Regions from separate parts of the Saccharopolyspora sp. ASAGF58 genome, predicted to be linked through region 2. Evidence: riboswitches for the same ligand, from Rfam matches in the RefSeq annotation. Region 2 holds a riboswitch; each other region holds the start of a gene.
The links. A riboswitch is a leader RNA that binds a small molecule or an ion and turns the genes downstream of it on or off. The one in region 2 is predicted to bind cobalamin.
Positions count from the first base shown of each region.

Region 1: linked by a shared signal. The riboswitch ahead of FDZ84_RS22125 (ABC transporter substrate-binding protein) and the one ahead of FDZ84_RS04720 (HoxN/HupN/NixA family nickel/cobalt transporter) in region 2 are both predicted to bind cobalamin.
Region 3: linked by a shared signal. The riboswitch ahead of FDZ84_RS18020 (ribonucleoside-diphosphate reductase subunit alpha) and the one ahead of FDZ84_RS04720 (HoxN/HupN/NixA family nickel/cobalt transporter) in region 2 are both predicted to bind cobalamin.
Region 4: linked by a shared signal. The riboswitch ahead of metE (5-methyltetrahydropteroyltriglutamate--homocysteine S-methyltransferase) and the one ahead of FDZ84_RS04720 (HoxN/HupN/NixA family nickel/cobalt transporter) in region 2 are both predicted to bind cobalamin.

Region 1 covers NZ_CP040605.1:4,607,728-4,615,593, forward strand. The annotation lists gene FDZ84_RS22100 (alcohol dehydrogenase catalytic domain-containing protein) at 1-717, shown strand, start outside; gene FDZ84_RS22105 (O-methyltransferase) at 1,020-1,679, shown strand; gene FDZ84_RS22110 (DUF6223 family protein) at 2,000-2,449, shown strand; gene FDZ84_RS22115 (triacylglycerol lipase) at 2,587-3,591, opposite strand; gene FDZ84_RS22120 (citrate/2-methylcitrate synthase) at 4,089-4,370, shown strand; cobalamin riboswitch at 4,367-4,561, shown strand; gene FDZ84_RS22125 (ABC transporter substrate-binding protein) at 4,629-5,654, shown strand; gene FDZ84_RS22130 (iron ABC transporter permease) at 5,657-6,673, shown strand; gene FDZ84_RS22135 (ABC transporter ATP-binding protein) at 6,670-7,446, shown strand.
Region 2 covers NZ_CP040605.1:1,059,053-1,066,918, reverse strand. The annotation lists gene cobJ (precorrin-3B C(17)-methyltransferase) at 1-1,358, shown strand, start outside; gene FDZ84_RS04735 (DUF362 domain-containing protein) at 1,348-1,530, shown strand; gene FDZ84_RS39925 (hypothetical protein) at 1,642-1,767, shown strand; gene FDZ84_RS04730 (pyridoxal-dependent decarboxylase) at 1,862-3,292, shown strand; gene FDZ84_RS04725 (DUF1876 domain-containing protein) at 3,437-3,706, opposite strand; cobalamin riboswitch at 4,166-4,290, shown strand; gene FDZ84_RS04720 (HoxN/HupN/NixA family nickel/cobalt transporter) at 4,368-5,420, shown strand; gene FDZ84_RS04715 (precorrin-8X methylmutase) at 5,417-6,097, shown strand; gene FDZ84_RS04710 (sirohydrochlorin chelatase) at 6,094-6,999, shown strand; gene cobA (uroporphyrinogen-III C-methyltransferase) at 6,980-7,866, shown strand, end outside.
Region 3 covers NZ_CP040605.1:3,766,809-3,774,674, forward strand. The annotation lists gene FDZ84_RS18020 (ribonucleoside-diphosphate reductase subunit alpha) at 1-2,283, opposite strand, end outside; cobalamin riboswitch at 2,395-2,609, opposite strand; gene FDZ84_RS18025 (glycoside hydrolase family 3 protein) at 2,728-5,091, shown strand; gene FDZ84_RS18030 (ABC transporter substrate-binding protein) at 5,122-6,063, opposite strand; gene FDZ84_RS18035 (alpha-ketoglutarate-dependent dioxygenase AlkB) at 6,197-6,844, shown strand; gene FDZ84_RS18040 (DUF5134 domain-containing protein) at 6,923-7,534, opposite strand.
Region 4 covers NZ_CP040605.1:6,878,962-6,886,827, forward strand. The annotation lists gene FDZ84_RS32355 (ABC transporter ATP-binding protein) at 1-885, shown strand, start outside; partial or broken gene metE (5-methyltetrahydropteroyltriglutamate--homocysteine S-methyltransferase) at 936-3,211, opposite strand; cobalamin riboswitch at 3,363-3,527, opposite strand; gene FDZ84_RS32365 (RNA polymerase sigma factor) at 3,859-4,356, shown strand; gene FDZ84_RS32370 (methylated-DNA--[protein]-cysteine S-methyltransferase) at 4,353-4,970, shown strand; partial or broken gene FDZ84_RS32375 (2OG-Fe(II) oxygenase) at 4,961-5,176, shown strand; gene FDZ84_RS32380 (Ada metal-binding domain-containing protein) at 5,176-5,523, shown strand; gene FDZ84_RS32385 (DNA-3-methyladenine glycosylase I) at 5,653-6,279, shown strand; gene FDZ84_RS32395 (sigma-70 family RNA polymerase sigma factor) at 6,563-7,441, shown strand; gene FDZ84_RS32400 (hypothetical protein) at 7,571-7,711, opposite strand.

The sequences.
Region 1 (7,866 bases), 3.5 Mb from region 2:
GGTTGTGTCTTCAACGCACTGTTCGTGGAAAATCGTGCCGTGCGTCCTGGCGAGAACGTGCTGGTGCACGGCCTCGGGCCACTCGGTCTGTTCGCCGGGTTACTGTGCCGCATTGCCGGCGCGACACGCATTGTTGGCGTCGACCCGCTCGCCGAGCGGAGGCACGCGGCGACGGAACTTGGTTTCGACGCCTGCCTGTCGCCCTCGGAGACGCACAACAGTGACAACGCCGTCACACTGCTGGACGCCGACGTACATGTGGAGACTTCCGGCAACCCGACCGCCACCCTGCCCGTCATCGAGCGTCACCTCAGACCGGGAAGCCGCTGCGTCCTGATCTCCCGCACGCACCTCCCGGTCAGCATCGACCCCAATCCCTGGGTTTCCTCCGCGGCGAGATTGGTCGGGGCACGAGGGCATTCCGGCGGCATCTTTCCTTACCTCATTCGCCTGTTCGCCGCAGGCCGCCTCAATCCGCGTGACCTGATTGCCACCTTCCTGGACTTGGAGGACGTCCCAAATATTCTCGGCCAAGACACCTCGACCAATCCCCGCAAAACCGTCATCCGTGTCGGCACGACTTCGCCGTCTACATTGACAGCGGAAGTGCGCTCGCAGGAGGAGCCGAGTGTGTCACCAGGACACTTGCCACACCAGCGGGCGAGGAAGGTCGTACCCTCACAGCCCGGGATACCCCGAGACAGCACCAGCCGGTGATGGAAGCCCTACGATGTCAACTCCCGGCCCGCCACCTCCAACTGGACGATCCGGGTGCTGGTCTCCTTCTGTTCCAGGCCGAGATCGGCCAGCACCTGCCGCAGCGGGCTGCTGTCGAGACTTCGCACATTACGACCGCGTCATCGCAGCACCGAAGCGCCCCGTGCTCTCACACATCCCACACCTGGTTACGAACCGCCCAGTGCACCCCGCAGGTTGGTGTCCGACGCTGGCGACCCGGCCCGTATCCAGGAACCTGATCAAGCACCAATCACTACTGAACACACAAGAGGATTTCCCTGATGACCACGCCTAAGAGCCTGCAGGTCACGTCCGAGCTATATCAATACATTCTCGACCACAGCGCCCCGGCCGATCCGGTGCTCGACGATCTCGCAACCGACACCCTCTCCGTCGTGCCCGACACAGCGCACATGATGGTCCCTCGTGACGAAGCTGCCTTCCTCACGTTTCTCGTCCGGCTCACCGGCGCACGCACCGTGGTGGAAGTTGGCACATTCACGGGCTCCTCCACCATCGCCCTAGCCCGTGGACTGCCGGAACAGGGACGGTTGATCACGTGCGACATCAGCACCGAGTGCGTCGACCTGGCGCGGCAATATTTCCGCCGCGCCGGGCTCTCCGAGCGGATCGAAGCCCGCGTCGGCCCAGCCCTGGAAACGTTGCGGACACTGCCGACAGAACCGCATATCGACCTGGTCTTCATCGACGCTGACAAGCCCAGCTACATCGACTACTGGAACGAGCTCGTTCCCCGCGTACGCCCCGGCGGACTCCTGATCGTCGACAACACCCTGTTCTCCGGGGCAGTTATCGAACCCACGTCAGGCACCAAGGCCCATGCAATAGACGCCTTCAACCGGTACGCGGCGGCCGACTCGCGCGTCGAGATCGTCATGCTGCACCTAGCCGACGGTATCTCCCTCGCTCGCCGTCTTTGACCCAGATGCCACTGGCGGTGCCGTCTGCCGACCGGCGGCCAGCAGGGCCGCCGCCACGCCGGCGGCGATCACCCAGTCCCTGACGCCGATCCGTCCGCCGCTCATGCGTGAACCCTAGCCAGCTGTTCGCGCGGGCGACTCCCGCGCACAGATGATCGGGCGCCTACCGCACCCGCGGTAGTTTCGCGGTTCCTGCGGCATCCGCAGCAGCCGGCTACGGCACCGGCGGCAGCACGAAATTGCCTGCGTCCGCACAACGACCGGCGGTGGGTCCAGCGGACATGATCAGCGATGTCCAGTCGTGGGAGAAGGAGCACCTCATGTCCGTCCGTCGCATGTTTGCCACCGCCGCAGTCGCACTGCTCGGAGGTTTCGCGCTTGCCACACCGGCGGCCGCGCATGCCTTAGCCCAGCCGTCCGCGCCCCTTGTTTACGGCTGGACCCCCGACCGAGTCTGGGCCACTTCGGCGGCGCTACTGGCGGGGGTTGGCGTGGTCATCGGCGGGCTGGCTCGGGCTCGGTCCGCGGGTCGTATCGGCAACGGCACCGGGAAAAGGGGGGCCATCGTGGCCCTGGTGGCGGGGCTGATCGCCGTGGTCAACGGCGGGCTGGTGGCGGTCACCGCCGACGGCGGCCCCGGCACCGGCAATGGAATCGTCGGGGGCTACCTGGCCCTGGTGCTGGGGCTGGTCGCCATGGTCCTTGGCGGGCTGGCTCGGGCCAGCTCCCGCCGCACCGCTGACCGGTCAAATCCGAGTGTTCAGGCCTGATCGTCGTACCGGTGAGCCAACGGGCGTGCATCGCAACGATGCGATCCAGGCCGCAGCGGGAGTGTGACCGTGGTGCGGAAATCGGGCCCGCACCACGGTCGGTTGTAACCGCGGTCGGTCGTCACCGCGGTCGGTCGTCATCGCGGTAGGTCGTCGCCCTTGTAGGTGACTGCCTTGAAGGCCACCTTCAGTGGGGACCAGCCGTTCTCGGTGGTGTAGGGGCCGCCGTCCGCCCCGTGGTGCCAGTAGCGGAGGCAGTAACCGCCCGCACCGGTCAGCTGCCGGAGGTTGGCGTGGCTGACGTTCGGGTCCGAGCATTCGTCGACGCCGTTGTCGTTCAGATCCTCGTCGTAACCGTACTTCTGGTGCGCGAAGTAGCCCTTGTCGATGCCGGAGTAGTACGACACGGTTTCGTCTTCCAGCGAGCTGACGAGGCTCCAGTCGATCCCGGCGGCCCACGGATCGTCCAAGCCGCGGTCGTTGCGGCCGGGCGCGGACTCGTGCAGCTTGTCGATGAAACCCGACCCGCCTTCGCCCGCCGGGGTCATTTGGTTCCACTGCCGGGTGCACTTGTCGTCGGGATCCGCATCGGGATTGCGGCACCCGTTGATCAGCCCCTGGTGCGGGGTGCCGAGCGTGACTATGTCCTCCACCGCCACTCTGGGTGGGAAGCCGCTCCAGCCCTCGCGGGTGCCGAGCACCGCGACGCGGGTGATCAGGCCGCCCATCGAGTGCGCGACGATGTCGACCTCCTCACCCTTGCTGGTGTACTCCGCGTAGATGTAGTTGGCGAAGTCCTTGGCGATTTCCTGGATGGGCCGCTCGCGGTCGGCCTGACCGTCGCCGATCACGTCATCGCAGAATGCCCGGTCGCCCTCGTAGTAGCCGATCGTCCGCATCGAGGAACGATCCCGGCCGCCCGCTTCCTGGTAGTATTCGAGGGCTTTGTCCCAGGTCGACCCGTTGCAGTTGGTGGGGGGATCCGGGTTGTAGCCGTGCACCAGCAGCATCGTCTTCTGTTCCGCGGCCGGCCCGATCTCACGACCGTCCAGTCCGGACGCCTGCACCGTCGCCGGTGCGCTGAGGGCGAGCCCCGCGGCGGCGATCGTGGCGACCGCCCCGCGCCATCGTCGGTTGATCATCAAGCACACTCCCGTCGGTCGGGTTTCGACGCGGGGCCCCTGGCAGCACCCCGCGTCCGGCCGACATCGCGAGCCGCTCGCACCGCACAGCCCCAGAGGGCTGGTCGCCCTCGGCATCGACACCCCCGGCCAGCGGACGCCTGATGTCGGTCCCGCCGACACTAGGCAAACCGACTCGACATTCGTGGGAGAACGCGACGGGTTAGCTCCCCTGGAGCAGCCGGTTGGCCCGCTCGGCGGACATGACGCTGGAGCAGCAACCCGCACCCTGCTGCGGCTGGCAATGCACGCCGCGGAGACCGGCTTGGCCACCATCGCCGAGCGCGGCGGCGCGATCTGGTCGACCGGATGCAGGACCTTCCCCCTCCAGAACCCTTTCCCGGATAAACCCCGAATCATTCGACCGTTCCGAATTCCGCAGCGGGGACAATCATGCCCACCTGCAGCAAGAAGGTCCACAAGGGACTGCCCGGGGTCGTCGCCGGGATTACATCTCCATGGTCAACCCGGACAGCAACTGGCTGACCTACCGCGGCCACCCGGTCGAGGACCTGGCCACCCGATGCTCGTTCGAGGAGGTCGCCCAGCTGCTCTGGCACGGAATTGCCCACCGTCGCGGAACTCGCCGGGGCAGAACGCGTTCGCGGGCGGCGCCACCATGTGGATGGAGGTATATCCGATCGCCCGGGAAACACGCCCGACGCTCGGCACCACGGCAGCCGCACGCGGCGCGACCGTGCGAGATCTCTCACATCGGTCGCGCAACGTCGGGCGGTTAGGGTGTGAGCGAATCAGTCGTACCCGGTGTACGGGTCAGGGAATCCGGTCGGAATCCGGAGCTGACGCGCAGCGGTAGGGGTGATGGACGGGGCGGCCCACGAGCGGGCCGGACCACTGGGCACCCGCCTGGGAAGGTTCTCCGTCCAGCAGAACCCGAGCCCGAAGACCTGCTGGTTCCCGGTCGGCGCAGGTCCAGCGCGCCAACCGGTCGGCGAATTGGCGGCTCCGCGTACGAGCCCGAGCTAAGGATGCGGACGATGCTGTTCCCCGCGCGGTTTCGCGCGTCTCGGCCAGGGCACCAGACCCTGTTCGCAGGCGTGCTGGCCATTGCCCTCTGCGGCTGTTCGGCGCCCCCGGCCGACGAGCGCGCCGGTGGCGAACCCGTCTCGATGCGCAACTGCGGTCAGGACGTCGTCGTCGAAGCGCCGCCGCAACGAGCTGTCAGCCTCAACCAGAGCACGACCGAGATCATGCTCTCCCTGGGGTTGCAGGACCGGATGGTCGGCACCGCGACCTGGACCGACCCAGTCGCACCGCACCTCGCCGCCGCGAACGAGCAGGTGCCCCGGCTGGCGGAGAACGCCCCGTCGTTCGAGAGCGTGCTCGCGACTGAGCCGGACATCGTCCTCGGCGCCTACCAAGCGGTCTTCACCGACTCGATGGTCGCCTCCCGCGAACGCTTCGAAGAGCTGGGCGTACCAACCTACCTCTCGCCCAGCAACTGCCTCCCGGAGGAAGCGCCGCTGGGCGAGCCGACCGAACTGGCGGACATCTACCGCGAGGTCCAAGAGATCGCCACGATCTTCGGGGTGCAGGACCGCGGTGCGGCGCTGGTCGCCGACATGTGCGCACGGGTCGCTGCTGCGCAGGCGCGTGTCGCGGATCTGCCCTCCCGGCAAGAGCAATCGGTGCTGTTCTGGTTCGCGCGAACCGAAGCGCCTTACGTGGCAGGTAGAACCGGATCCCCGGGGATCATGACGCGCGCGCTGGGAGTGCGCAACGCCTACGACGACGTCGCGTCGATGTGGCCGCAGGTCGGTTGGGAGGACGTACTCAGCCGCAACCCGACGCTGCTCGTGCTGGGCGACCTCACCCGGGATCAGGAAGGCGACGGCCTCCAGTCCAAGATCAACTTTCTGCGCACCGATCCCGCAGTGTCCCAATTGGACGTCGTGCGCGGCGAGAACTGGATCCCCATGTCCGGCACCGCGTTGAACACCAGCATGCGAACCGTGGACGGGATCGAGGCGCTCGCCGACAAGCTCGTCGCCGTGGAGCGGTAGTGGTGCGTCAGGTCCGCGCCGCCTGGCTGGTCGGCGGCGCCCTGCCGGTGCTCGTGGTGTCGATCGCCTTCGTGATCACCATCGGGCCTGCCGACATCTCGGTCGCAGAGGTCGCCGAAGTGGTCCGCGCCAAGCTGGGACTGGGCACCACCGGCGTTTCCCGGATCACGCAGGGAATCGTGTGGGAGTTGCGCCTGCCGCGGGCGCTGCTGGCCGCGATCTGTGGCGCGGGGCTGGGCGTGTGCGGGGCGGTCCTGCAGTCGATGTTGCGGAATCCGCTGGCGGATCCCTTCCTGCTGGGGATTTCGGCGGGAGCGTCCACCGGCGCGGTGGCGATCGCGGTGCTCGGGGTCGGTGCCGGGACGATCGGGCTGGCTGCCGGGGCGTTCGGCGGTGCCATGGTCGCGTTCGCGCTCGTGATGGGGCTGTCGGCGTTGGCAGGCGGCGGGACCAGCCGGGTGATCCTCGCCGGTGTCGCCGGCAGCCAGCTGTTCTCGGCGCTGACCTCCTACATCGTGATGACCTCCGCCGACGCCCAGCAGACCCAGGGCGTGCTGTTCTGGCTCCTCGGTTCGCTCGCCGGAGCGCGGTGGGACGACGTCGCGCTGGCCGGCATCGTTTGCGCGGTGGGGCTGTTGCTCTGCCAGTCGCAGGCCGGCTCGCTCGACGCGTTCGCCTTCGGTCGCGATTCCGCCGCTTCGCTGGGCATCTCGGTGGCGCGAGTTCGCGGGCTGCTGCTGGTGGGAACCGCGCTGCTGACCGCGACGCTGGTGGCCACCTCGGGTGCTATCGGTTTCGTCGGGCTCGTGCTCCCGCAAGCCGCCCGGTTCCTGGTAGGTACCCGACACCGCGCCCTGCTGCCGACCACCGCAGTGCTCGGCGCGGTCCTGCTGGTCTGGGTCGATGCACTGGCCGGAACCGTGGCCGCGCCGCAGGAAGTGCCCGTCGGTGTCGTCACGGCGCTGGTCGGAGTGCCCGCCTTCGCGTTCCTGTTGATCCGGAGGAGAGGCATGCCATGAGCCTGCGCGCCCTGGACGTGTCGTGGTCACGCGGTGGCGCGGCAATCGTGAACGGGATACGCGTTGAGGTCGAACCCGGCTCGACCCTCGGATTGCTGGGCCCCAACGGATCTGGGAAGTCCTCGCTGCTGCGGTTGCTCGCCGGTCTGCGCCAACCGTCCTCGGGGAGGGTCCTCGTCGACGACGTGGACATCACGGGCATCGGCCGCCGCGCCCTCGCCCGCCGGATCGCCCTGGTCGACCAGGAATCCACCACCGAGCTCGACATCACCGTCACCGAAGTGGTTTCCCTCGGTCGCACGCCGCACCGCAGTTCGTGGGGCACCGCACGGGACACCGACGCGGAGGCAGTGCGTCGGGCACTCATGCACGCTGACCTCGAAGCGCTGGCCGACCGGCGTTGGCACACCCTTTCCGGCGGCGAACGCCAACGCGTCCAGATCGCCCGCGCGCTCGCGCAGCAGCCAACGGAACTGCTGTTGGACGAGCCGACCAACCACCTCGACATCGCCCACCAGTTCGCGCTCCTGGAATTGGTCCGCCGACTGCCGGTGACAGCGGTAGTGGCGCTGCACGACCTGAACCTGGCCGCAACCTTCTGCGACGGGCTGGTCGTCCTCCAGCGCGGTGCGGTCGTAGCGGCGGGCAGCCCCGCCGAAGTCCTCACCGAGGACCTGGTCCGAACGGTCTACGGCGTGGAATGCGCCATCACCAAGCCGAATCCGGAAGGCCCACCGCACATCCGATTCACCGGCACGGCCACACACGCGTGATCCCGCGGGCCCCGGAAGCCGTCGCCACGGGCGAGAGCGACAGCTATCGCCGAACTTTGCGGTGCACGCAGGCCGCACGTCCTGCAGGGCCGCGATGATGACCGCAATGTGTGCTGGACCGGGTCGCTACGACCGGTGGCCTGCTAGGGAAGCCATTTCTGTCGCCATTTCAGGCGCCGTGATTCATCAGCCATGCGGCTTCTCGCGTGTGGCACCGTGGCCGCGCCAAGCGGTAGCTTCCATCGCTGCCAGTTCTGCGTCCGATCCTGTACCGCGCCCCGTATTCCCGCTGACTCGGCAATCGAGGTTCCCGGCCAGCCGGTGCTGCCGACCGGGAGCACCGCATGCCCGACGAACCTGCGGCCGATGCCAGGTCGGTGTCGGCGTTGGAGCGCCGCCGCCTGGAATCGGTGGCGCACC
Region 2 (7,866 bases):
GCGTGGACGGTGACCTGGCGGCCTGCGGCGTCGCGATCCTGGATGGCTGGCCGGTACGCCTGGTCAACCCGCACGGCTTCCCGCTTCCCGCCCTGCCGCGCAACGTCGCCACCGACGCCGAAGCGCCACTGTGGACGGTCGTGATCGACGACCGGCGGCCGACGCAGGACGAGGAGCGGACGCTGCGGCTCATCCCGCGCACGCTGGTCGTCGGCATCGGGTCTGCGCGGGGCGTCTCGCGGACGGCGGTAACCGAGACGGTCGCCCGGCTGGACCGCGAGCACGGCCTGGACCCGAGGGCGATCCGTGCGGTGGCCAGCGTCGACCTGAAGGCCGACGAGGACGGCATCCTCGAAGCCGTGCAGGACCTGAGCTTCTGGCACTCCGCCGGCGGCGAGGAGCTGTCGCTGCTGACCTATCCGGCGGGCGCGCTGGCCGGTGTCGAGGTGCCCAACCCCAGCGAGGTGGTGCGCGCCGAGGTCGGCACGCCCTCCGTCGCGGAGGCATCCGCGCTGCACGCGGCCGCCCGGCTGGGCGCCGGGGCGCCCGTCGAGCTGGTGGTGCCGAAGATCAAGGGCGACAACGTGACCGTCGCCGCCGCCCGCATCCGGCCGCGCGGTCGACTGGCCATCATCGGCATCGGCCCGGGCGCGCCCGACCTGCGAGCCCCGCGCGCCGACGTCGAGCTGCGCCGCGCCTCCGTGGTCGTCGGTCTGGACCAGTACCTCGACCAGGTGCGGCACCTGCTGCGCCCCGGCACCGAGGTGCGCGCCACCGGGCTCGGCGCCGAGGAGGCCCGCGCCGCCGAGGCGGTGGAGCTGGCCCGGGCGGGGCGCGCGGTGGCGCTGATCGGCTCCGGTGACGCCGGGGTGTACGCGATGGCCAGCCCGGCGCTGGAGAAGGCCGGCGTCGACATCGAGGTCGTCGGCGTGCCGGGGGTGACGGCGGCGCTGGCGGCGTCCGCGCTGCTGGGCGCGCCGCTGGGCCACGACCACGCGCTGATCAGCCTGTCCGACCTGCACACGCCGTGGGAGATCATCGAGCGACGCGTCCGGGCGGCGGCCGAGGGCGACCTAGTGGTGTGCTTCTACAACCCGCGTTCGGGGCAGCGGCACTGGCAGCTCGGCCGGGCCCTGGAGATCCTGGCGGAGCACCGCCCGGTGACCACGCCGGTCGGCGCGGTCCGCCAGGCCAGCCGTGCCGGGCAGCGGGTGTGGTGCGCCCCGATCGGCGAATTCGACCCGGCCGAGGTGGACATGTTCACCACGGTGCTCGTCGGCTCCTCGCAGTCCAGCGTGGTCGGTGGTCGGATGGTGACGCCCCGGGGCTACCGGTGGATGGCGGCGGATGCCCGCTGACCCGCTGGTGATCTCGACGGCCTGCACGGCGTGCGGGGCCTGCCTCCTGACCTGCCCGGTGCACGCCCTCCGCCCGGCCCGGGGCCGCCCGGTGGTCCTGGCGGACCGCTGCACGGCCTGCGGGGAATGCGTCGAGATCTGCCCGGCGGATGCCATCGACCTGCTCCGCTGATCGCGTTCGTTGGTTCGTTTAGGCGAGATCGCTTTCGAACAGCCGGGCCGCCATCGCCGGATTCGGCTGGACGACCTGTTGGCGTACCGCGAGCGCGCTCGACGTGCCCGCGTGGCAGGGTTGGCTGAAGCGGCAGGGCTGGACGAAAAGGTCCGGGTGTCCGAGGCGGCGGGCCACTATGGCCTCCCGACCGACGCGCGTGTCGGGCGGTTGTCCGAATCGGAGCAGGAAGACTGAGCCAAGACGGATGATTCGCCCTCCTCTGCCGCGGCTTCTTCGTCCCTGGCTTCGGGTGCGGGGGCGTGCTTAGCTGGCTGTGATGAGTGGCCACATGTCGCCGGAGGAGTTCCGGGCGTTCGGTCGGCAGGTCGTCGACTGGATCGCCGACTACTACGCCGGTGTCGAGAAGCATCCGGTTCGGTCGCAGGTGCGGCCCGGTGAGGTCCGGTCGCAGCTCCCGGCGCATCCGCCCGAGCAGGGCGAGCCGTTCGAGCGGGTGCTGAGCGACCTCGACGCGGTGCTGATGCCGGGCGTGACGCACTGGCAGCACCCGAACTTCTTCGCCTACTTCCCGGCCAACGCCACCGGCCCGTCGATCCTCGGTGACCTGCTCTCCAGCGGGCTCGGCGTGCAGGGCATGGTCTGGGCGACCAGTCCCGCGTGCACCGAGCTGGAGACTGTGGTCGTGGACTGGATGGCCGAGCTGCTGGGCCTTCCCGAGCACTTCCGGACCGATGCCGTCGGCGGCGGGGTGATCCAGGACTCCGCCTCCAGCGCTGCGCTGGTCGCCTGCCTAGCGGCGTTGCAGCGGGTCAGCGACGGCCAGGTCGCGAGCCGGGGCATCACCCGGCGCCACATGCTCTATGTCTCCACGCACACCCATTCGTCCCTGGAGCGCGCGGCGCGGATGGTCGGCATCGGCGCGGACAACGTCCGGATCGTCGACGTCGACCCGGACTCGCTCGGCATGGACCCGAAGCACCTCGACGCCCTGATCGCCGAGGACCTCGCCGCCGGCGCGGTGCCCACACTCGTGTGCGCGACGATCGGCACCACCTCGACGACCGCGATCGATCCGGTCCGTGAGGTCGGCGACGTGTGCCGGGCGCGTGGGGTCTGGCTGCACGTGGACGCGGCGTACGCGGGTGTTGCCGCGGTGTGCCCGGAGCTGCGCTGGATCAACGACGGCGTCGCCGAGTTCGCCGATTCCTACTGCACCAACGCGCACAAGTGGCTGTTGACCAACTTCGACTGCAGCCTGCTGTGGATGGCCGACCGGCGGCCCATGATCGACGCGCTGTCGATCCTGCCCGAGTACCTGCGCAACCCGGCGACCGCGTCCGGTGAGGTGATCGACTACCGGGACTGGCAGGTGCCGCTGGGTCGCCGGTTCCGGGCGTTGAAGCTGTGGTCGGTGCTGCGCTGGTACGGCGCGGAAGGGCTGCGCGAGCACATCCGCACCACCGTCGGCCTCGCCCAGGAGTTCGCTGGCTGGGTCCGCGACGACCCACGCTTCGAGCTGCTGGAGCCGCACCCGCTGGGCCTGGTCTGCTTCCGGCCGCTGTTCCCCGAACTATCCACAGAGGACGCTGGTGATCGGGTCCACCGGCTGATGGAATCGCTGAACGAGTCGGGGGAGCTGTACCTGACCCACACCAAGGTGGGCGGCGGGACGCTGCTGCGGCTCGCGGTCGGTTCGCCGCAGACCGAGCGGCGTCACGTGCTGGCGGCCTGGAAGCGGATCCAGGAGGCGGTGGGCTGACCTGCCCGCGAGCAGCGCATAGCCGATCGGCACGAACACGTGCGTCGGCGCGGGCCAGCCACCCGCGATCGCGGCACTCGTGATCGCGCTGCGGACGACGTGAAGGGCGCCCCCGGACCGCCGAAGGTGCCCTTCACCTGTGCGTCAGGCGGGCAGGTGCACGCGGCGGTGCAGGCGGTCGCCGATGTCCTGCGCCGCGTTGTCCAGTAGCTTGTGCGCCAGCTCGAACAGGGCGCGGGCGATCGCGATCTCGTCGCCGATCTGCGGTACCTCCGGGTCGTCCGGGTGGCGCCGCGCCGTGCCGTGGCCGTGCAGCGCCTGACCGCCCGGAGTGGTGAAACCGACGTCGGCGGTGGTCTTCGCGCCCGCCTCCACGACCTGCAGGTTCAACGTGATGGTGTGGGTCTCGTTCATGGTCGCCTGCTTCCTACTCGTTGCTGTTACTTGTTCGAGCAGGACATTTCGCTCTCCGCCGTACCACTGGTGCACGGCTGGAGTCCAGGCTGGGCAGTCTCAGCCGATCGGCCATCGTTCCGCGAGCTGCGGTGATGGCTACGTCCCGATCTTTTGCCAGGGACCCCGAACGAACGGTTCACCAGCCTTGGCTGATACGTGTGATCCTTGGGTCCTGAACGGGCCGTTGCCGGGAGCATCCCGACGCCTGGCAGCCTACTCGATCTCTCCCGTTTTTGATCAGATAAGCCCAGGAAAACCGGGCTCTCAAGGTCGCCGTAGCCCAAGCATGCGCTGGCCGACCGGAACGGCGAAAGAGTCGAATTCACCCATTTGGGTATCCGCTGGCCGGATCGGTGATCGACCTCACGGGGTTTGACCTTGGGTGGTGGGCAAGGAAAGATACGGCCGCCGACAGTGCAGGAACCCGGTGCGAATCCGGGACGGTCCCGCCACTGTGACCGGGGAGTGGGCCCCACTCGTTGCCACGGCTGCCAGCAGCTGGAAGGCAGGGGAACCGCGTCGATCCGGGAGTCAGGAGACTGCGCGTCGGCCCCGCGTCGCGCCGCGACGCGCGGACACCGAGCCCCTCGGGCGGGAAACCCAGGAGGTCGGAGATCCCATGTCTTGGGATACCGAAGCGAGTCGGCCGCAGGCCGGTTGGGGCGCCGCCGAGCGCCGGAAAGCAGCGGTCGTACTGGCCGCCGTCGGAGTGCTCCACCTAGCGGGCTGGAGCGCCTACCTGTTGCAACAAGAATCGTTCAGCGCGGTCGGCGGGCTGGCCGCCGCCGGGACGACGGCGTACCTGCTCGGCCTGCGCCACGGGTTCGACGCGGATCACGTCGCGGTGATCGACGACGCGACGAGGCTGCTGATGCAGCGCGGCCGCCGACCGGTGTCGACCGGCATGTGGTTCGCGCTCGGGCACGCCAGCGTCGTGCTGTTCCTCGCCGCCGCGATCGCCTTCATTGCCGGACCCGCTGCGCAGCAGTGGGCCGAGCAGGCCGGAGTGCAGGTCGCCACCGTCGTGGACCTGATCGTGGTCGCCGTGCTGAGCTCGTTGGCGGTGCTCAACGCGCTGGTGCTGCGCGACGCCCTGCGGTTGCTGCGCCGCGCCCGCCGCGGCGCGGTCGACGAGGCCGAGGTCGAGCTGGTGCTGGGGCGGCGCGGCCTGCTCGCCCGGCTGCTGCGCGGGCGGATGCGCGGCGTCGGCCGCTCCTGGCACCTGTTCGGCATCGGGCTGTTGTTCGGGCTCGGCATGCAGACGGCCACCGAGATCACGGTGCTGGCCATGGTGTCGCCGACCGAACACCAGTCCGCCATCGCGGTGCTGAGCCTGCCGCTGCTGTTCGCCGCCGGAATGTGCACAGTGGACAGCGTGGACGGGATGCTGATGTCCCGCGCCTACACTTGGTCGCTGGCGCGGCCCCTGCGGCGGCTGTGGGTGAACGTGACCACCACGGCCCTGACCGTCGTGCTGGCCGCCGTGATCGCCTTCATCGTCCTCTGTGGACTGCTGGCGGAGCACGGGTTGTCGTTCCTGGACGGGATCGCGGCCGTGAGCGACCAGTTCGAACTGCTCGGCTACATCACGCTCGGGCTGTTCCTGGCGGTCTGGGGCGGGGCGGCGCTGTGGTGGCACCTCAAATCCCGGAAGGAGCCCGAAGTCGAATGAGCGGCGGTTTCGCACCAGCAGGGGAGAGCGGTGGCACTCCAGCCGGGGAGAGCGGTGGCACTCCAGCCGACCGCACCGTGCACCCGATCGAGACCGAGTCCTACCGGATCATGCGGTCCAGGGCCGATTTCGCCCACTTCCCGCCGCTGGCCAGGGCGGTCGTCGAGCGCGTCGTGCACACCACCGCCGACCCGAGCTGGACCGGCGAGGTCGTCGCCGGCGAAACTGCGTTGCGGGCCGGCCGCGCGGCGCTGCTCGACGGCGCGCCGCTGATCACCGACGTGCGCATGGTCGCGGCCGGGATCACCGCGCGCCCGGCCGAAATCGGCCTGGACCGCCCCGGTGTCGCCGAGTTCGCCGCGACCGCCGGCCTGACCCGATCCGCCGCGGGCATCCGGCTGGCCGCCGAAGAGCACCCCGACGGCGCGGTGTGGGCCATCGGCAACGCCCCGACCGCGCTGTTCGAGCTGATCCGCCTCGCCGAGACCGGCCGGCTCAGCCCGGCGCTCGTCGTCGGCGTCCCGGTCGGCTTCGTCGGCGCGGTCGACGCCAAGGCCGCGCTGCGGCGCAGCGGCCTACCGGCCGTGACCACCCTGACCGAACGCGGCGGTGCGGCCATCGCCGCCGCCGCGATCAATGCCCTCCTCTACTGGGCAGAACCTGGAGGTAACCGGTGACCGAACCGCTGCTGGTCGTGGGCCACGGCACGGTGGACGAAAGCGGTGTGACGGAGTTCCACGCCTTCCTCGACCGCCTGCGCACCCGGATGTCGGCCGCAGGCGTCGACATCGCAGGCGGGTTCATCGAGCTGTCCGCCCCCGCGGTCACCGAAGCCTGGAGCGAGCTCACCGCCCGCGGCCACCGCCGGATGGCCGCCGTGCCGCTCGTGCTCGTCGCCGCCGGGCACGGCAAGGGCGACATCCCGGCCGCGCTGGAACGCGAAGTCCGCCGCCACCCCGGCACGTCGTTCGTGTTCGGCCGCCCGCTCGGACCGCACCCGATCCTCCTGGAACTGCTCGCCGAACGGATCGAGGCCGTGGTGCCGCGCGCCGACTGGCCCGACACCGCCGTGGTGCTCGTCGGCCGCGGTTCCACCGACCCCGACGCCAACGCCGAAGTGTGCAAGGTCTCACGGCTCTTGCAGGAGACCTGCGGCTTCGACACGGTAGAAACCGCGTTCATCTCCCTGGCACCACCGGACGTCGCCGGTGGGCTGGAACGGGCTCGCAGGCTCGGGGCGAAGCGGATCGTGGTCGCCCCGTACTTCCTGTTCGACGGCGTGCTTCCGCAGCGCGTGGTCGACCAGGCACGCGAGTACGCGAGCTCCGCGCCGGACATCGACGTCCGCGTCGCCGGATACCTGGGAGACTGCGACGCCCTGGTAGATCTCGTCGTGGAGCGCTACCACGAGGCCCTGCACGGCGACATCCGGATGAACTGCGACACCTGCGCCTACCGGGTGCTGCTGCCGGGGTTCGAGGACAAATTGGGCGCACCGCAGACACCGCACCACCACCCCGACGATCCGACCGGACACGGTCACGGACACGGACACGCACATGGCCACACAACCCGATAAGCACTACCTCGCCGGACTCGACCTCACCGGGCGCCGAGTCGTCGTGATCGGCGCGGGCACCGTCGCGCAGCGGCGACTACCCCGGCTGATCAGCGCCGGAGCAACGGTCGAGGTGATCGCCCCGGGGGCGACCCCGGCGGTGGAGGCCCTGGCCGACGCCGGGGAGATCACCTGGAGCCGGCGCGGGTACCGCGACGGCGACCTCGACGGAGCCTGGTACGCGGTGGCAGCCGCGTCCGACGACGCGGTGAACGCCGCGGTCGGCGCGGAAGCGCAGCGGCGCCGCGTGTTCTGCGTGCGGTCGGACCGCGCGACCGAAGGGAGCGCGGTGACGCCCGCAGTGGCGGAGCACGACGGGCTGCTGCTCGGAGTGCTCGCCGGCGGCAAGCCGCGGCGGAGTGCGGCGGTGCGCGACGCGCTGCTGGAGGCGCTGCAGGCGGGAGTCGCCGACGAGCACGCCGAGCCGCCGGAGCCGGGCGTGGCGCTGGTCGGCGGCGGCCCGGGGGCGCCGGACCTGATCACGGTGCGCGGGCGCCGCCTGCTGGCCAAGGCGGACATGGTGATCACCGATCACCTCGCGCCGCGGGAGCTGCTGGAGGAGTTGGGTCCGCACGTCGAGGTCGTCGACGCCTCCAAGATCCCCTACGGCCGGGCCGCAAACCAGGAGGTCATCAACAGCACGTTGATCGACAACGCGCGGGCGGGCAAGTTCGTGGTGCGCCTGAAGGGCGGCGACCCGTACGTCTTCGGTCGCGGTTTCGAGGAACTGCTGGCGTGCGCCGAAGCCGGCGTGCCGGTCACGGTCGTGCCCGGTGTGACCAGCGCCTTCGCAGCCCCGGCGGTCGCCGACGTGCCGGTGACGCATCG
Region 3 (7,866 bases), 2.7 Mb from region 2:
CTCCACGTGGGTCGCGCTCGTGGAGCGCAGGTAGTACGTGGTCTTGAGGCCCTTCCGCCAGGCGAGGCGGTAGAGCTCGTCGAGCGTTCGGCCGCTGGGCCGGGAGACGTAGAGGTTCAGCGACTGCGCCTGGTCGATCCATTTCTGCCGGCGTGCCGCCGCCTCCACCAGCCAGCGCGGCTCGATCTCGAACGCGGTGGCGTAGAGCTCCTTGAACTGCTGTGGGATCCGCTCGATCGGCAGCAGGCTGCCGTCGTGGAACTTGAGGTCGGCGATCATCGCCTCGTCCCACAGCCCGGCCTGCTTCAGGTCGGCGACCAGGTGCGGGTTGACCACGGTGAAGTCGCCGGACATGTTCGCCTTGACGTACAGGTTGCGGTAGACCGGCTCGATGGACTGGTTCACGCCGCAGATGTTGGAGATCGTGGCGGTCGGGGCGATGGCCATCACGTTGGAGTTGCGCATCCCGACGGTGCGCACCCGCTCACGCAGCGCCTCCCAGTCCAGGGTGGACGAGCGGTCCAGGTCGACGTCGCCGCCGCGGGCGTCGGCGAGCAGGTCGAGCGAGTCGATGGGCAGGACTCCCTGGTTCCACAGCGATCCGTCGAAGGACTCGTACCGACCCCGATCGGCCGCGAGCTCGCTGGACGCGGCGATCGCGTGGTAGCTGATCTGCTCCATGCTGCGGTCGGCGAACTCGACGGCGGCCTCCGACGAAACCGGGATGCGCTGCGCGAACAGCGCGTCCGCGAAGCCCATGAGGCCCAGCCCGATCGGCCGGTGCCGCAGGTTGGACCGGCGTGCCTCGGGGATCGTGTAGAAGTTGATGTCGATGACGTTGTCCAGCATTCGCACGGCGGTGCGCGTGGTGCGCTCCAGCTTCGCGGCGTCGATGCCGTCGGCGTCGACGTGCCGGGCCAGGTTGATCGACCCGAGGTTGCACACCGCCACCTCGTCGGTGCTGGTGTTCAGGGTGATCTCGGTGCACAGGTTGGAGGAGTGCACGACCCCGCTGTGCTGCTGCGGCGACCGCAGGTTGCACGGGTCCTTGAAGGTGATCCAGGGGTGGCCGGTCTCGAAGAGCATCGTCAGCATCCGCCGCCACAGCTCCACCGCGCGCACCCGGCGGAACACGCGGATCTCGCCGCGGTCGGCGGCCTGCTCGTAGGCGCGGTAGCGCTCGGCGAACGCCTTGCCGTAGAGGTCGTGCAGGTCAGGCGTCTCATCCGGGGAGAACAGCGTCCACTGCTCATCGGCCTCGACGCGGCGCAGGAACTCGTCGGGCACCCAGTTCGCGGTGTTCATGTCGTGGGTGCGGCGGCGGTCGTCGCCGGTGTTCTTGCGCAGGTCGAGGAACTCCTCGACGTCGATGTGCCAGGTCTCCAGGTATGCGCACACCGCGCCCTTGCGCCGGCCGCCCTGGTTGACCGCCACGGCGGTGTCGTTGGCGATCTTCAGGAATGGCACCACACCCTGGGACTTGCCGTTGGTGCCGTTGATGTGGGCGCCGATGCCACGCACCGGCGTCCAGTCGTTGCCCAGTCCGCCCGCGTACTTCGACAGCCGCGCGTTGTTGCTGATGGAGTGGAAGATCCCGGACAGGTCGTCGTCCACAGTGGTCAGGAAGCAGGAGGACAGCTGCGGCCGGGTGGTGCCGGCGTTGAACAGGGTCGGGGTCGAGCACATGAAGTCGAACGTCGACAGCAGGTGGTAGAACTCGATCGCCCGCGCCTCGCGGTCGTCCTCGCGCAGCGCCAGGCCCATCGCGACCCGCATGAAGAACGCCTGCGGCAGCTCGAAGCGGGCGCCGTCTTCGTGCAGGAAGTAGCGGTCGTAGAGAGTCTGCAGGCCGAGAAAGCCGAAGGTCAGGTCGCGTTCCGGCACCAGGGCGCGGCCCAGCCGGTCGAGGTCGAAGGAGCCCAGTTCCGGGTCGAGCCGCTCCAGCTCGACACCGCGGCGCACGTAGTCGGCGAAGTACGCCGGGTAGTGGTCGCGCATCTGCTCCTGGTCGGCCTCCTGCGGCTCGCCCAGGAAGCTCAGCGCCTCGCGGCGCATCCGGTCCAGCAAGAGGCGGGCCGTGACCTGCGAATAGTTCGGCTCGGTCTCGATGAGCGTGCGTGCCGCCATGACCTGGGCCAGCGAGAGCTCGTCGTCGCTGATACCGGCGTAGCCGGTGCGCCGCACCTCTTCGAGCACGGCATCGGCCGACACGCCGGGCAGTCCGGCGCAGGCGTGGTGGACCACAGTGGACACGCGGGTCCAGTCGTTGAGTGTCGCCGTCACGGGCTCTCTCCCTCGCGAGCTCGGCGGACCACGACGGCGCGCGAGGAGACACGGCGGCAGGAGCCGCTGGTCGTCCACGCGGACCCGCCCTCGAAGTCCCGGACAGCACGCTTCGCAGCGTGCACCGGCGGCAGGTCTTCGGACTCACGGGCGGCCTACTGGTCGTGGCTTCCCAGGCTGCTCGCCCAGTGCTCTACCCGCTGCCGTCAGGCAGCCGGGTCACGACGTTCGTTCCCGTTCACCGCTGCGGGGCAGTCCCGGATTCGCACCGGGTTCCCTCTTGCCTCACCGGACGCCTCCGGTGAACCACCAGCGAGCGACACACTACATGTTGGGTTCGGGGAGTGATCGGATGGGCAGATAACGGAGTGTCGTGGTCCTGGTCGACAGTGCGGGCGAGGTGGTCGAGACTTGGCGGCCGGAGGTCGGCGAAAAGGGGTAGCGGTGGACGAGGCGAAACTCCTGTCGTTGGTTTCGGAGTTGACAGCGGCAGAGAAGGCGCGGTTGCTGACCGGTGCCGACCTCTGGACCCTGCACCCGATGCCGAAGATCGGGCTGCGGTCGTTGGTGCTCTCCGACGGGCCGAACGGGGTGCGCGGCACGGCATGGGACGAGCGCGACACGTCGTTGCTGTTCCCGGTGGCGTCCGCGCTGGCGGCGACCTGGGATCGGGCGGCGGCGCGCACCGCGGGTGAGGTGTTCGGCGACGAGGCGCGCCGCAGGGGTGTGCACGTGGTGCTGGCGCCGACGATCAACGTGCACCGAAGTCCTTTCGGGGGCAGGAATTTCGAGAACTTCTCGGAGGATCCGCTGCTGATCGCCGAGATCGGTGCCGAGGTCGTCGCGGGCATCCAGTCGCGCGGGGTGGCCGCGACTCCGAAGCACTACGTCGCCAACGACAGCGAAACCGAGCGGCTGAGCTACGACGCGGTGGTCGACGAGCAGGCGCTGCGCGAGATCTACCTCAAGCCGTTCGAGCGGATCGTGGCGAAGGCTTCGCCGTGGGCGATGATGGCCGCCTACAACTCGGTGAACGGGCGCACGATGACCGAGAATTCCGCTCTGGTGAACGATGTCCTCAAGGGCGAGTGGGCGTGGGACGGGATGCTCATGTCGGACTGGTTTGCCACCCGCTCGCTGGAGGCGGCGGCGCTCGGCGGCCTCGACCTGGCCATGCCCGGCCCGAAAAGCCCGTGGAGCGACGGGAAACTCGCAGCGGCCGTGGCGCGGCGCAAGGTCCCGGAAGAAGTTCTCGACGACAAGGTCCTGCGGGTGCTGCGGTTGGCCGATCGGGTAGGTGCTTTCGAAGATTCCGAACCCGGCGGCGGGCCTTCGGGGGAGGCCAGGCCGGTCATCCGGCGGCTCGCGACGCAGGGATTCGTGTTGTTGCGCAACGAGATCGTCGATGATGCGCCGCTGCTGCCGATCGGCCCGATGGTCGCCAAGGTCGCGGTGATCGGTGAGAACGCCACCATCCCGGTGGTGCAGGGAGGCGGGTCGTCGCACGTTAGCCCGCCGCACGTGGTGACTCCGCTGGATGGATTGCGCGCGGCGCTGCCCGACGCGGATGTGGTTTACCAGCGCGGTGTGCGGCATCGGCGGTTGCTGGACGTGATCCCGCGCGAGGAGGTTGCTGACCCGGCCGGCGAGGGCACCGGTATCCGGGTCGAATACCTCGGTGACAAGGGAGAAGTCCTCGACAGCGAGCTGCGCGGAACCGAGCGGCTGATGTGGCTCGGCGGCCTGCCGCCCGGGGCGAAGGCGTTGCGGTTGCAGGGGAAGCTCCAACTCGATCTCGGCGAGCACGTGTTCGGGGTGAACGGCACCGGGCGCTTCCGCGTCGAGCTCTCCGGCCGGGAGGTGCTGGCTGCGGACGTGGTGCGCACCAACGGGATCGACGACCCGCTGGGCGGCATGCTGGAACCGCCCGAGCAGCGGTTCAACGTCGTGCTCGTCGAGTCGGACTTGGACGCCGACGGCCGGGCAAACATGACCGTCGAGTTCACCCCGCAGCGCCCCGACGCGCTGGTGGCGGTCGGGATCGGGCACCGAGCGCAGGAGTGGGACGACGCGAGCGAACTCGCCGCCGCGCTGGCGATCGCCCGCGACTCCGACGTCGCGGTCGTCGTGGTTGGCACCAACGACGAGGTCGAGACCGAGGGCCGCGATCGCGTCTCGCTGGACCTGCCGGGCGCCCAGAACGAGCTGGTACGCAAGGTTGCCGCGGTGAACCCGAACACGGTCGTGGTGGTCAACGCCGGGTCGCCGGTGCTGATGCCCTGGGCGTCCGACGTCCGCGCGGTGCTGTGGACGTGGTTCGGCAGCCAGGAGTACGGGGACGCGCTGGCCGACGTGCTGCTGGGCCGGGCAGAACCCGGCGGCAGGTTGCCGACCACCTTCCCGGCCGAACTGGGCGACGTCCCGGTGCCGCTGCCCGGCGTGCAGCCGGTGGACGGCGAACTGCACTACACCGAGGGAACCCTGGTCGGCTACCGCGCTTACCAGGATCGGGGCGTCAATCCGGCGTTCCACTTCGGACACGGGCTCGGGTACACGGCCTGGGAGTACCTGGCGGCCGTCGCCGAAGGCGAGGTCGTGCGGGTGAAGCTTCGCAACACCGGCGACCGAGCGGGACGCGAGGTCGTGCAGGTGTACACGGCGGAGCCGTTGCGGCTGGCGGGGTTCGCCGTCGCCGAGGCCGAGGCGGGAGCCGAGGTGTCGGTGGTGGTGGACGTCGAGCCGGGCGGTGAGTTCGCGGTGGGGCGCAGCGCCGGGGACCTGCGGATTCGCGCAGCGAAGAGCCCGTGAGTCCGGCGGACCCACGGGCTCTTCGCTCGGTCACTGCTGCGGGAAGGCCTTCTGCAGGTCGTCCAGGACCAGGTTGGCCGCGATGGGGCCGAGGCCGAGGAACCAGGTGTCGTCGTGCACCTCGACGGCCTTGCCGTTCTTCACGACGCCGAGCGTCGTCCACTGCACGGAGTTGACCACGTCGGCCAGCTGCTGCTTGGCGCTTTCGCCGTAGGCGGCGTAGAACAGCTGGTCGCCGTCGGCCTGGGAGATCTGCTCGCGGCTGATCTTGGTGAAGGTCTGGTCGGTCTGCTGGTTGTCGGGGCGGCCGAAGCCCGCGTCGGCCAGGATCGTGCCGATGAACGAGTCCTTGCCGTACAGGCGGATGTCGCCGGGGATGAACCGCAGCATGCTGATCTTGCGGGCGGCGGGGTCGCCGGCCTGCTTACCGATGTCGGCGGCGCGTTGCTGGTAGGCGTCGAGGATCTGCTGTGCCTCGGCCTTCTTGCCCAGCGCATCGGCGTCGAGCAGGAAGTTCTGCTTCCAGGTCTTGCCGACCTTCTCGGCGAACACCGTCGGCGCGATCTTGCTCAGCGCGTCGTAGTTCTGGTCGTCGCGCACCTTGCTGGAGAGGATCAGGTCGGGCTTGAGCGCGGCGATCTTCTCCAGGTTCGGCGAGCCGATGGTGCCGACGATCTCGATGTTGCCGGCCTTCTCGGCCAGGTACGGCTGCAGGGCCTTGTTGGCGTCCGGCAGCACGGTGCCGACGGGCTTGATTCCCAGCGCCAGCACCGCGTCGAGCTCCCCGGTGTCGAGCACGACGACGCGCTGCGGGTTGGCGGCGATCTTGGTCTGCCCCTTGGCGTGCGTGACGATTCGCTCGTCGCCCTGGGGCGCGGCGGGCTGCTCGGGAGTCGACGAGCCGCACGCGGCGACGGTGCCGAGCGCGAGCATTGCGGTAACGGCCGCGAGCAGTCGACGGGGACGGAACATGGTGCTCCCTGCATTTTTGGTTGGCTCAAAAGTTTGGTAAGCCTAACCTGGCCGGGGGATGGAAACCAGCTTTGAGAGGGTTGTCACGGGTGAGCGGCCGCGAAGGTGATCATGACGTGGTAGAGGGGCGGACATGGAGTCGTTGATCCCGCGGGAGCGCGCCGAGATAGCGCCGGGTGCGGTGCACCTGCCCGACTGGCTCGACCTCGGCCAGCAGCGCGAACTGGTCGTCGCGTGCCGGGAGTGGGCGCGCTCCCCGGCGGGCATGCGCTCCGCGCGGTTGCCGAGCGGGGGAGTGATGTCGGTGCGCACCGTGTGCCTCGGCTGGCACTGGTACCCCTACCGGTACTCGCGAACTGTCGACGACGGAGACGGCTCGCCGGTGACGCCGTTCCCGGACTGGCTCGGTGACTTGGGGCGCAGGGCGCTCGCCGACGTCTACGGCCGCGCCGCCGACGACTACCGCCCGGACGTCGCGCTGGTTAACTTCTACGACGACACGGCGCGGATGGGAATGCACCAGGATCGCGACGAGCAGAGCCGGGAGCCGGTGGTGTCGCTGAGCCTCGGCGACACGTGCGTCTTCAGGTTCGGCAACACGGAGAACCGGAACCGGCCGTGGACGGACGTGGAACTGTGCTCGGGAGACCTGTTCGTCTTCGGCGGCGAATCCCGCCTGGCGTACCACGGAGTCCCGAAGACGCACCCGGGAACGGGACCGAACACAGGCATGACGGCAGGCCGCCTGAACATGACCCTCCGAGTGTCCGGAATGGACTGAAGGTCAACGCCCGTGAGTACTTTGCGGTGCTATAGCACCCCAAACCGCTCACGGCCACTGACCAGCCGCGACCCCTCGTCAGAGCGTGGTCAGGAACATGTAGCCCATACTCAGGGAGAGGACCAGTTCGGTGGTGGCCGTCAGCCTGGGGTGCTCTCGGGGCGGGCGGATCAGGTCGGTTCCGGCGAAGCCGGCGCTGAGCAGGCAGTAGGTCATCAGTACCCAGGCCAGGAGCGGAAAAGCGAAGCCCGCAGGCTGTGCGCCGACGACGGCCAGCGCGCTGCCGTGCGAGTGGCCGGACGAATGTGCGGTGGACAACGACAACAGGCCTGAACTGGGCCCGTGCGGCCGAGCGGCGGCGAACATGTACGCCATGGCCAACCCGCTGACCAAGTGGTGCAGGTAGGTCAGGGCCGCACGCCGACGCAGCGCCAGCACGCCCATCCAAACGGCGTTCGCGACGAACAGCGCAGCCCACGCGCCGGGCGGAATCACCTGGGGCAGGAACATCGCGGACATCCCGATGCCCATCAAGACATGAGCAACGTCCACGCTCCTGCAGCCACCCCAAGCCTCCGGAAGCCGCCAACGGCGGACCACCAGCCGAACCAAGCACGCCAAGGTCACCGCGATGACCGCCCCGCCCAACACCTGGTCGACCACCAACAACCCCCGGCGTCCGATCGGCAACCCGAGGTACCCGATTGTTCGCGCCCCTCCACCCGAGGTCTAGGTCCAGTCGGTGCTTTCAAACACCAACCCGAAGCAACGAAGACCACGACCAAACCCATGCGTCGGCGAAGCCGCACCAAATGCGCACGCCCACAAAAATAGTGACGCCGCTCACCCAAGCAACAAGAAAGCCACCTGCTCCAAAAGGATGCTCTCAAGGCACAGCGCTACCCGGAAGCGTCTCCACGGGATGCGGAACCCCGAAACCAAGCCGCCGCACCGTGGGGGGTTTGGGGGGTTCGACCCCCAATACAATGACGAGATATGAAAACGCGAAACGCCCCGCGTAA
Region 4 (7,866 bases), 2.2 Mb from region 2:
TTCCGGCCGACGCTGTCGCTGCTGTCCACTGGTGTGGACGTGCAGAGCTCGCTGGCGCTGTTCGGCCGCATCTTCGAATACCTCGACCTGCCGATCGACATCGACGAACCGGAACGGCCGGAGCGGCTGTCGCCGATCGAGGGCGAAGTGCGGTTCGCGAACGTGTCGTTCGCCTACTCTCCCGAGAGCACCGACGGAACCCTCACCGGAATCGACGTGACCGTGCCGGCCGGCACCAGCCTCGCCGTGGTCGGCGAAACCGGGTCCGGAAAAACAACGCTCAGCTACCTGGTGCCGCGCCTCTACGACGTCACCGACGGGCAGGTGCGCATCGACGGTGTCGACGTGCGCGAGCTCGGCTTCGACACGCTCGCCGCCGCGGTCGGCGTCGTCTCCCAGGAGCCTTACCTGCTGCACGCCTCGGTGGCCGAGAACCTACGCTTCGCCAAGCCCGACGCCACCGACGAACAACTGGTCGCCGCGGCGAAGGCGGCGAAGATCCACGACCACATCGCCGAGCTGCCGGACGGCTACGACACCTTGGTCGGCGAGCGCGGATACAGGTTCTCCGGCGGGGAGAAGCAGCGGCTCGCGATCGCCCGCACGATCCTGCGCGACCCGCCGATCCTGATCCTCGACGAGGCCACCAGCGCCTTGGACACCCGGACCGAACGCGCGGTGCAGAAAGCTCTCGACGAGCTGTCCTCGGGCCGGACCACGATCACGATCGCGCACCGGTTGTCGACCGTGCGCCACGCGGACCAGATCGTGGTGCTCGACGGCGGCCAGATCGTGGAGCGCGGCACGCACGACGAACTGCTGGCCGCCGACGGCCGCTACGCGGCACTGGTCCGACGCGACGACCAACTCCCATCCGCCGCGTGAACACCTGACCGGAGTCCTGTTCGACGCACGCGCCGCCCGCGGGTCCGCCGTCAGCGCAGCTCGGCGATGGCCCCGACCATGTGTTTCAGCGCCGCCTCGACCTCGGCGTAGCCGCGGGTCTTCAGCCCGCAGTCGGGATTGACCCACAACCGCTCCGCCGGAACGGCCGCGAGCGCGGCCCGCAACAGATCCACGACCTCGGCGGTCTCGGGCACGCGCGGCGAGTGGATGTCGTAAACGCCGGGCCCGACGCCGCGACCGAAGCCGACCGCGTTGAGGTCTGCCAGCACCTCCATCCGCGAGCGGGCGGCCTCGATGCTGGTGACGTCGGCGTCCAGCGCCACGATCGCGTTGATCACATCGCCGAACTCCGAATAGCACAGGGGGTGTGGATCTGGGTGGACTCGGCGACGCCGCAGGTCGCCAGCCGGAACGACGTCACCGCCCAGTCCAGGTAGTCAGCGTGCTGTGCCGAGCGCAGGGGCAGCAGTTCGCGCAAGGCGGGCTCGTCGACCTGGACGACCCGGATGCCGGCGGCTTCCAGGTCGTTCACCTCGTCCCGGATGGCCAGCGCGACTTGCTTCGCGGTGTCCGCCAGCGGCTGGTCGTCGCGGACGAACGACCACGCCAGGATCGTCACCGGGCCGGTGAGCATGCCCTTGACCGGTTTCTCGGTCAACCGCTGGGCGTGACTCGTCCACTCGACAGTGATCGGTTTCGGGCGGGCAACGTCGCCGAAGAGGATCGGCGGCCGCACGCACCGCGATCCGTACGACTGCACCCAGCCGTTGTCGGTGCTGGCGAAGCCGTTCAGGTTCTCGGCGAAATACTGCACCATGTCGTTGCGCTCGGGTTCGCCGTGCACCAGGACGTCGAGCCCGATCTCCTCCTGCAGCCGGATGACGCGCTCGATCTCGTCCCGCATCCGCTGCCGGTAGGTCGCCTGGTCGATGCGGCCGGAGCGCAACGCGGCGCGCGCCTTGCGGACGTCCGTGGTCTGCGGGAACGAACCGATCGTCGTGGTCGGCAATGCGGGCAGGCGCAAGGACTTCTGCTGGGCGGCGCGCCTCGCCTCGTAGTCGCTGCGCTGCGAGTACTCCGGCCGCAGAGCCTGCAGCCGCGCCCGGACGCGGTGGTTGCGGACCCGGTCCGCGCTGGCGCGGTCGGCAATCGCGGCTCGTGCCTCGGCCAGCTCACCAGCCACCGCGTCGCGGCCCTCGCTCAGCGCACGGCCGAGGACGACCACCTCGCGAACCTTCTGCGCGGCGAACGCCAACCAGGACTTCACCTGCGGATCGATGGCGGCTTCCGCCGCGACGTCGTAGGGCACGTGGAGCAACGAGCACGACGTGCTGACCGCTACCTCGTCGGCCGAGCCGAGCAGCGTGGCTGCGGTTGCAAGCGCCTTGTCCAGATCGGTGCGCCAGACGTTGCGCCCGTCGACGAGCCCGGCGACCAGGGTTTTGCCGCTCAGGCCCCGAACCGTCGACACCGAAGCCACTGTGGACTTCCCGGCGACGAGATCGACGGCGAGCGCCTCGACCGGGCTGGACGCCAGCGCGCCCAGAGCCTCGCCGAGATCACCGAAGTAGCCCGCGACCAGCAGGTTCGGGCGCTCCTCCAGTTCACCGAGCCGCTGGTACGCGGCGCGCAGCGCATCGAGCTCGTCCGGCGTGCGGTCCGCAGCGAACGCTGGCTCGTCCAGCTGCACCCACTCCACACCGGCCCGGCGCAGTTCGCCCAGCAGCTCCGCGTAAGCATCGAGCAGCCCGTCGAGCCGATCCAGCGGCCGGAACGACTCGGGGGCCCCGTCGGCGGCTTTGGCCAGCAGCAGGAAGGTGAGCGGGCCGACCAGCACCGGTCGGGTGGTCACGCCCTCCGCCGCGGCCTCCCGGTACTGCTCCACCGGCGTGCGGTCGGCCAGCGAGAACCGCGTGTCCGGACCGATCTCGGGCACCAGGTAGTGGTAGTTGGTGTCGAACCACTTCGTCATCTCCAGCGGCGGCGCGGATTCCACCCCGCGCGCCATCGCGAAGTAGGTGTCCAGCGGACCCAACCCGAGCCCGGCGAAGCGCGGCGGGACCGCGCCGAAGGTGACCGCGGTGTCCAACACCTGGTCGTAGAACGAGAACGTGTTGCCCGGCACCGAATCCAGGCCCGCGTCCCGCAGCGCGCGCCACGCGTCGACGCGCAGTTCCCGCGCGACCGCACGCAGTTCCGCCTCGTCGATGCGGGACGACCAGTAGCGCTCCAACGCGCGCTTGAGTTCCCGGTTGGGGCCGATCCTGGGATAGCCGAGTACGGTAGATCCGATCTTGCTGGTCAACGCCCTCTCCTCGCGAGCTCGACGACGGATGCCCCGAGGTCTGGGAAGGCGCAGGCGAACCGGCAACGCCGCGCGGCGCGAACCGGTCGTCCGCCAGGTCCTCCCGCGAGACCCCGGACCGCGCGCACCACCGGGTGCGCGCACCGGTGGCAGGTCTTCGGACTCGCGGGCACGTCCCGGCCGACGCCGGGGTTCCTACTGGCCGTCGCTTCCCAGGCACGCATGCCCAGTGCTGTGCCCGGTCTCGGACCGGGGACGGCGTTCGTTCCCACTCACCGCTGCGGGGCAGTCCCGGATTCGCACCGGATTCCCTCTTGCCTCGCCCGCCCGCGGCCACGACTCCCGTCGCGATCCGGGTGGACGAACCACCAGCACAACGGAGGCTACCGACTGGGCAGCCGTTGGCAAGGGCCCGGGGCATGCGCGGACCGTGCCGGACGACCACCGCGCATCCGGTGACTTCCGTGGTGAACACGCCCTTCCGGCTCGCCCTCGCGCCGTCGGTGAGAGGCTCGTCACGTGGGGTCGCGACGCCCGAGCCGCGGGCCGGCGCGGCGCGCGACCGGCGGGGCCCCCGGGCGGGTGACGATCGCGGCGTGGGCCGGATCCGCATCTCACGTTCCGACGGGCCGGGCCGTCTACGGGGAGTGAAAGTGAAACCGTTCGAGCAGATCGTTGACGAGTACGGCCCGATGGTGCTGCGAGTGTGCCGGGCCGTGCTCGGACCGGCCGACGCCGAGGACGCCTGGTCCGAGACGTTCCTGGCCGCGCTGCGCGCCTACCCGGAGCTCGCCGAAGACGCGAACGTGGAGGCCTGGCTGGTCACGATCGCCCACCGCAAGGCGGTCGACGTCACCCGGGCGACGGCACGCCGACCGGTGATGGTCGAGCGCGTGCCTGAGCGGCCCAGCACCACGGGCCGCCCGGAGGACTGGGACGGAGACCTGTGGGCGGCGCTGAGCGCGCTGCCCACCAAGCAGCGCATGGCGGTGGCCTACCACTACCTGGCCGACCTGCCCTACGCCGAGATCGCCGCGATCCTCGGCGGCAGCACCGATGCCGCCCGCCGGGCCGCGGCGGACGGCATAAAGACACTGCGCACGACGTACAGACATGCCACGAGCGTGGGAGGGGAAGCGCGATGATGACGATCCACGAAAACGACGACAGGCACCTGTTCGACGCGCTCCCGGCGATCGACTTCGACGCCAGCAAGCGGCTGCACATCGAGCTGGTGAACGCGGCCAAGCGGGAAGGGCTGCTCGACGTCGCCTACCGCACGATGGACACTCCGGTCGGCGAGCTGCTGCTGGCCGGTACCGAACGCGGCCTGGTGCGGGTCGCCTTCGCCCGTCAGGGGCACGACAAAGTCCTGGCGTCGCTGGCCGCGACGATCAGCCCGCGCATCCTGCGGGCACCGGACCGGCTGGACGAGGTCGCCCGGCAGATCGAGCAGTACTTCTCCGGGCGGCGGCGCACCTTCGACCTGCCGCTGGACTGGCGCCTCTCGCGCGGGTTCCGGCTCAACGTGCTGTCGCACCTGCCCGACATCGCCTACGGCCGAACCGCCAGCTACGCCGAGGTCGCCACGGTCGCAGGGAGCCCGAGGGCGGTGCGCGCGGTGGGTAGCGCGTGCGCGACGAACCCGCTGCCGGTCGTGGTGCCGTGCCACCGCGTCGTGCGCTCGGACGGCACTTCGGGCGGATACGTCGGCGGCGTGGAGGCCAAAGCAATCCTGCTGAACCTGGAGGCAGCATGAGCACGCTGGTGGAGCAGCGCTCCCGCGCCCAGTCCCGGGGCACCGCAACGCTGATCCCGCAGGGGCACGGCCTGGCGTTCACCACTCGCGACCGGCCGGTGCGCTCGGCGCGCGGCTGGTCCGCGTCTCCGGTGCGGCATGGGGTCTCGCCGGTGCGTTCCGGACGGCGCCACACGCTGGGGCTGGTCTTCCACGACGCGACCTGATGACCTACACGCTGCTCGGGGCCGACGGGCGACCGTACGTAAGCGCCGCGCCAGGTCGCCTCGGCGGATACCGGCGCGGCAGGATCTACGGGCGGCTCGACTGCCCGTCCGCGCTGCGCGCGATCGCCGACGGAGGCTACATGGCGCACCGGGTGTTCTTCGCGGACGAGGCCACCGCACGTGCGGCCGGCTACCGGCCCTGCGCGGTGTGCCTGCCCGATCGGTACCGGGAGTGGAAGAACGGCCCGCACGATCGGCACCGCCTTCGCCACCGAGGACCTGATCGCCCTCGGCGAGTGGGAACCTTCGACGGGCTGCGCGGCGCAACCCGTGACGGCGGCACCTGAGAAGTGGTCCGCACCATGCTCCTGCACCGCACCGATTCGACCCCTTGAGCACTTTCTGCTGGTATAACCCAAAAGCACCTGCGGCCAGGTACCGGTCGCACACCACGAGAACCCGAGGAGAGCGAGACATTGAGTCCCGCAGCGGCAGACACCACGACCGACGCCGGGGTCGTGATCGGCGAGGACGGGTTGGCGCGTCCGCCGTGGGCGGCCCGCGATCCACTGCTGCGCGAGTACTACGACACCGAATGGGGCATGCCCGTGCGCGGCGAACAGGCCCTCTTCGAGCGGATCAGCCTGGAGGGCTTCCAGGCCGGGCTCTCCTGGGCGACGATCCTGCGCAAACGCCCCTTCTTCCGCGAAGCGTTCGACCACTTCGATCCGGACGCCGTCGCGGCCTACACCGAGGAAGATGTCGCGCGCCTGCTCGACAACTCAGGAATCGTGCGCAACAAAGCCAAGATCCGCGCAGCCATCACCAACGCCCGCGCGACCACCGAACTGCGCGCCGAGGACGGTCTGGAAGCATTCGTCTGGTCGTTCAAACCGGACACCACGCCACGCCCGCGGACGATCACAGAGATCCCCACCACGTCACCGGAATCCGTGGCGCTGTCAAAAGCACTGCGGGGCAAGGGATTCGCATTCGTCGGCCCGACGACCATGTTCGCGCTCATGGAGGCGATCGGCATGGTCGACACGCACCTCGTCGACAGCCACCGCCGCGGCACCTCCGGTATCTGGCCGCATCCGTGACCGGGCGGTGATGCCGCCGGAAGTGGCCTTGGATGCAGGCGCTGCAACCGTTGATCCGGCTGGTGCGCAGCCCGATCGACTCCGGGACCGCCGTGGCACACCACCGACGTCGGCGACCTTTCGACAGGTGGCTGCCCTTCATGGCATCCGGGAGCACCACGGCCGGGTTCTCCACCCGCAGTTGCCTGATCGCTGCCCGCCAGGAAGCGTCGCCGGTGTAGGCGTGTCACATCGGCCGAGTCCGGCGGGTCACTCCTTACGACGCAACGGAGGGCTGCGACCGATGGACGAAAAGGATTTTCTGGCGGGCCGATTCGAGGCCCACCGCGACCACCTGCGGGCGGTGGGCTACCGGATGCTCGGCTCGCTGAGCGAGGCCGACGACGCGGTCCAGGAGGCCTGGCTCAGGCTCAGCCGCTCCGACACCGACGAGATCGAGAACCTTGGCGGCTGGCTCACCACGGTCGTCGGCCGGGTGTGCCTGAACATGCTCCGCGCGCGAACCGCCCGCCGCGAGGAGCCGCTGGACACGCATGTGCCCGACCCGGTCATCAGCAGCCCGGACAACATCACCCCGGAGCACGAGGCGCTGATGGCCGACTCGATCGGCCTCGCACTGCTGGTGGTGCTCGAAACCCTCACGCCCGCCGAACGGCTCGCCTTCGTGCTGCACGACATGTTCGCGGTGCCTTTCGACGAGATCGCCCCCATCGTCGGGCGTACCTCGCCCGCGACCCGCCAACTCGCCAGCCGGGCCCGCCGGCGGGTGCAGGGCGCGGCTCCGGCCCCGGACGCAGATCTGGCCCAGCAGCGCGAAGTCGTAGACGCCTTCCTCACGGCCGCGCGCGCCGGGGATTTCGATGCTCTCCTCGCGGTCCTCGACCCAGACGTCGTGGTGCGCACCGACGGCGGCTCGCTGAGCCCGAACACCACCCGGCGCGGTGCGAAGGCGGTGGCGGGGGGCGCGATCATCTTCTCGCAGATCGCCAAGCTGACCCGACCCGCGATCGTCAACGGCGCACCCGGGGCGGTTGCGATCTCGGAAGGCCGACCAATCTCGCTCACGGCGTTCACGGTCGCCCGCGGAAAGGTCGTGGCGCTCGACATCCTCGCCGACCCGGACCGCCTCCGCGACCTCGACCTGACGTTCCTCGACGACTGAATGCAACGTGCACCAAGGCCCAACATCCCCATCCCGGACGGACTCCGAGCACGATCTTCCTTACCGGCTCTTGACGATCCATTGATCTCCAGTTTGGTCAAGCGTCTAGCTTCTCGGTTGAACCGACGACTACCGGGAGATGCTGATCGTGGCCCGTGCGCTGCTCGGGATCAACGGAGCCGCGCACAGGAACACCACGGCGGCAACTGTCATGAGCAACGCCGCCAGCAACACGGTCGAGCGGTGCACGGCAACGTAGAAAAAGGTCATGCCGCCTCGTCGCTGGGCGGCGGCGAGGGATTGAGGAGCACGCTGACCAGTAACAACACGGCGGCGACCTGCCCGCTGGCCGCACCCGCCCGCCCCCATGACCGCTCGTTCATCACAGCCCCCTCCGCATCCGCGGTGCGGAAAGCACCGCTCGG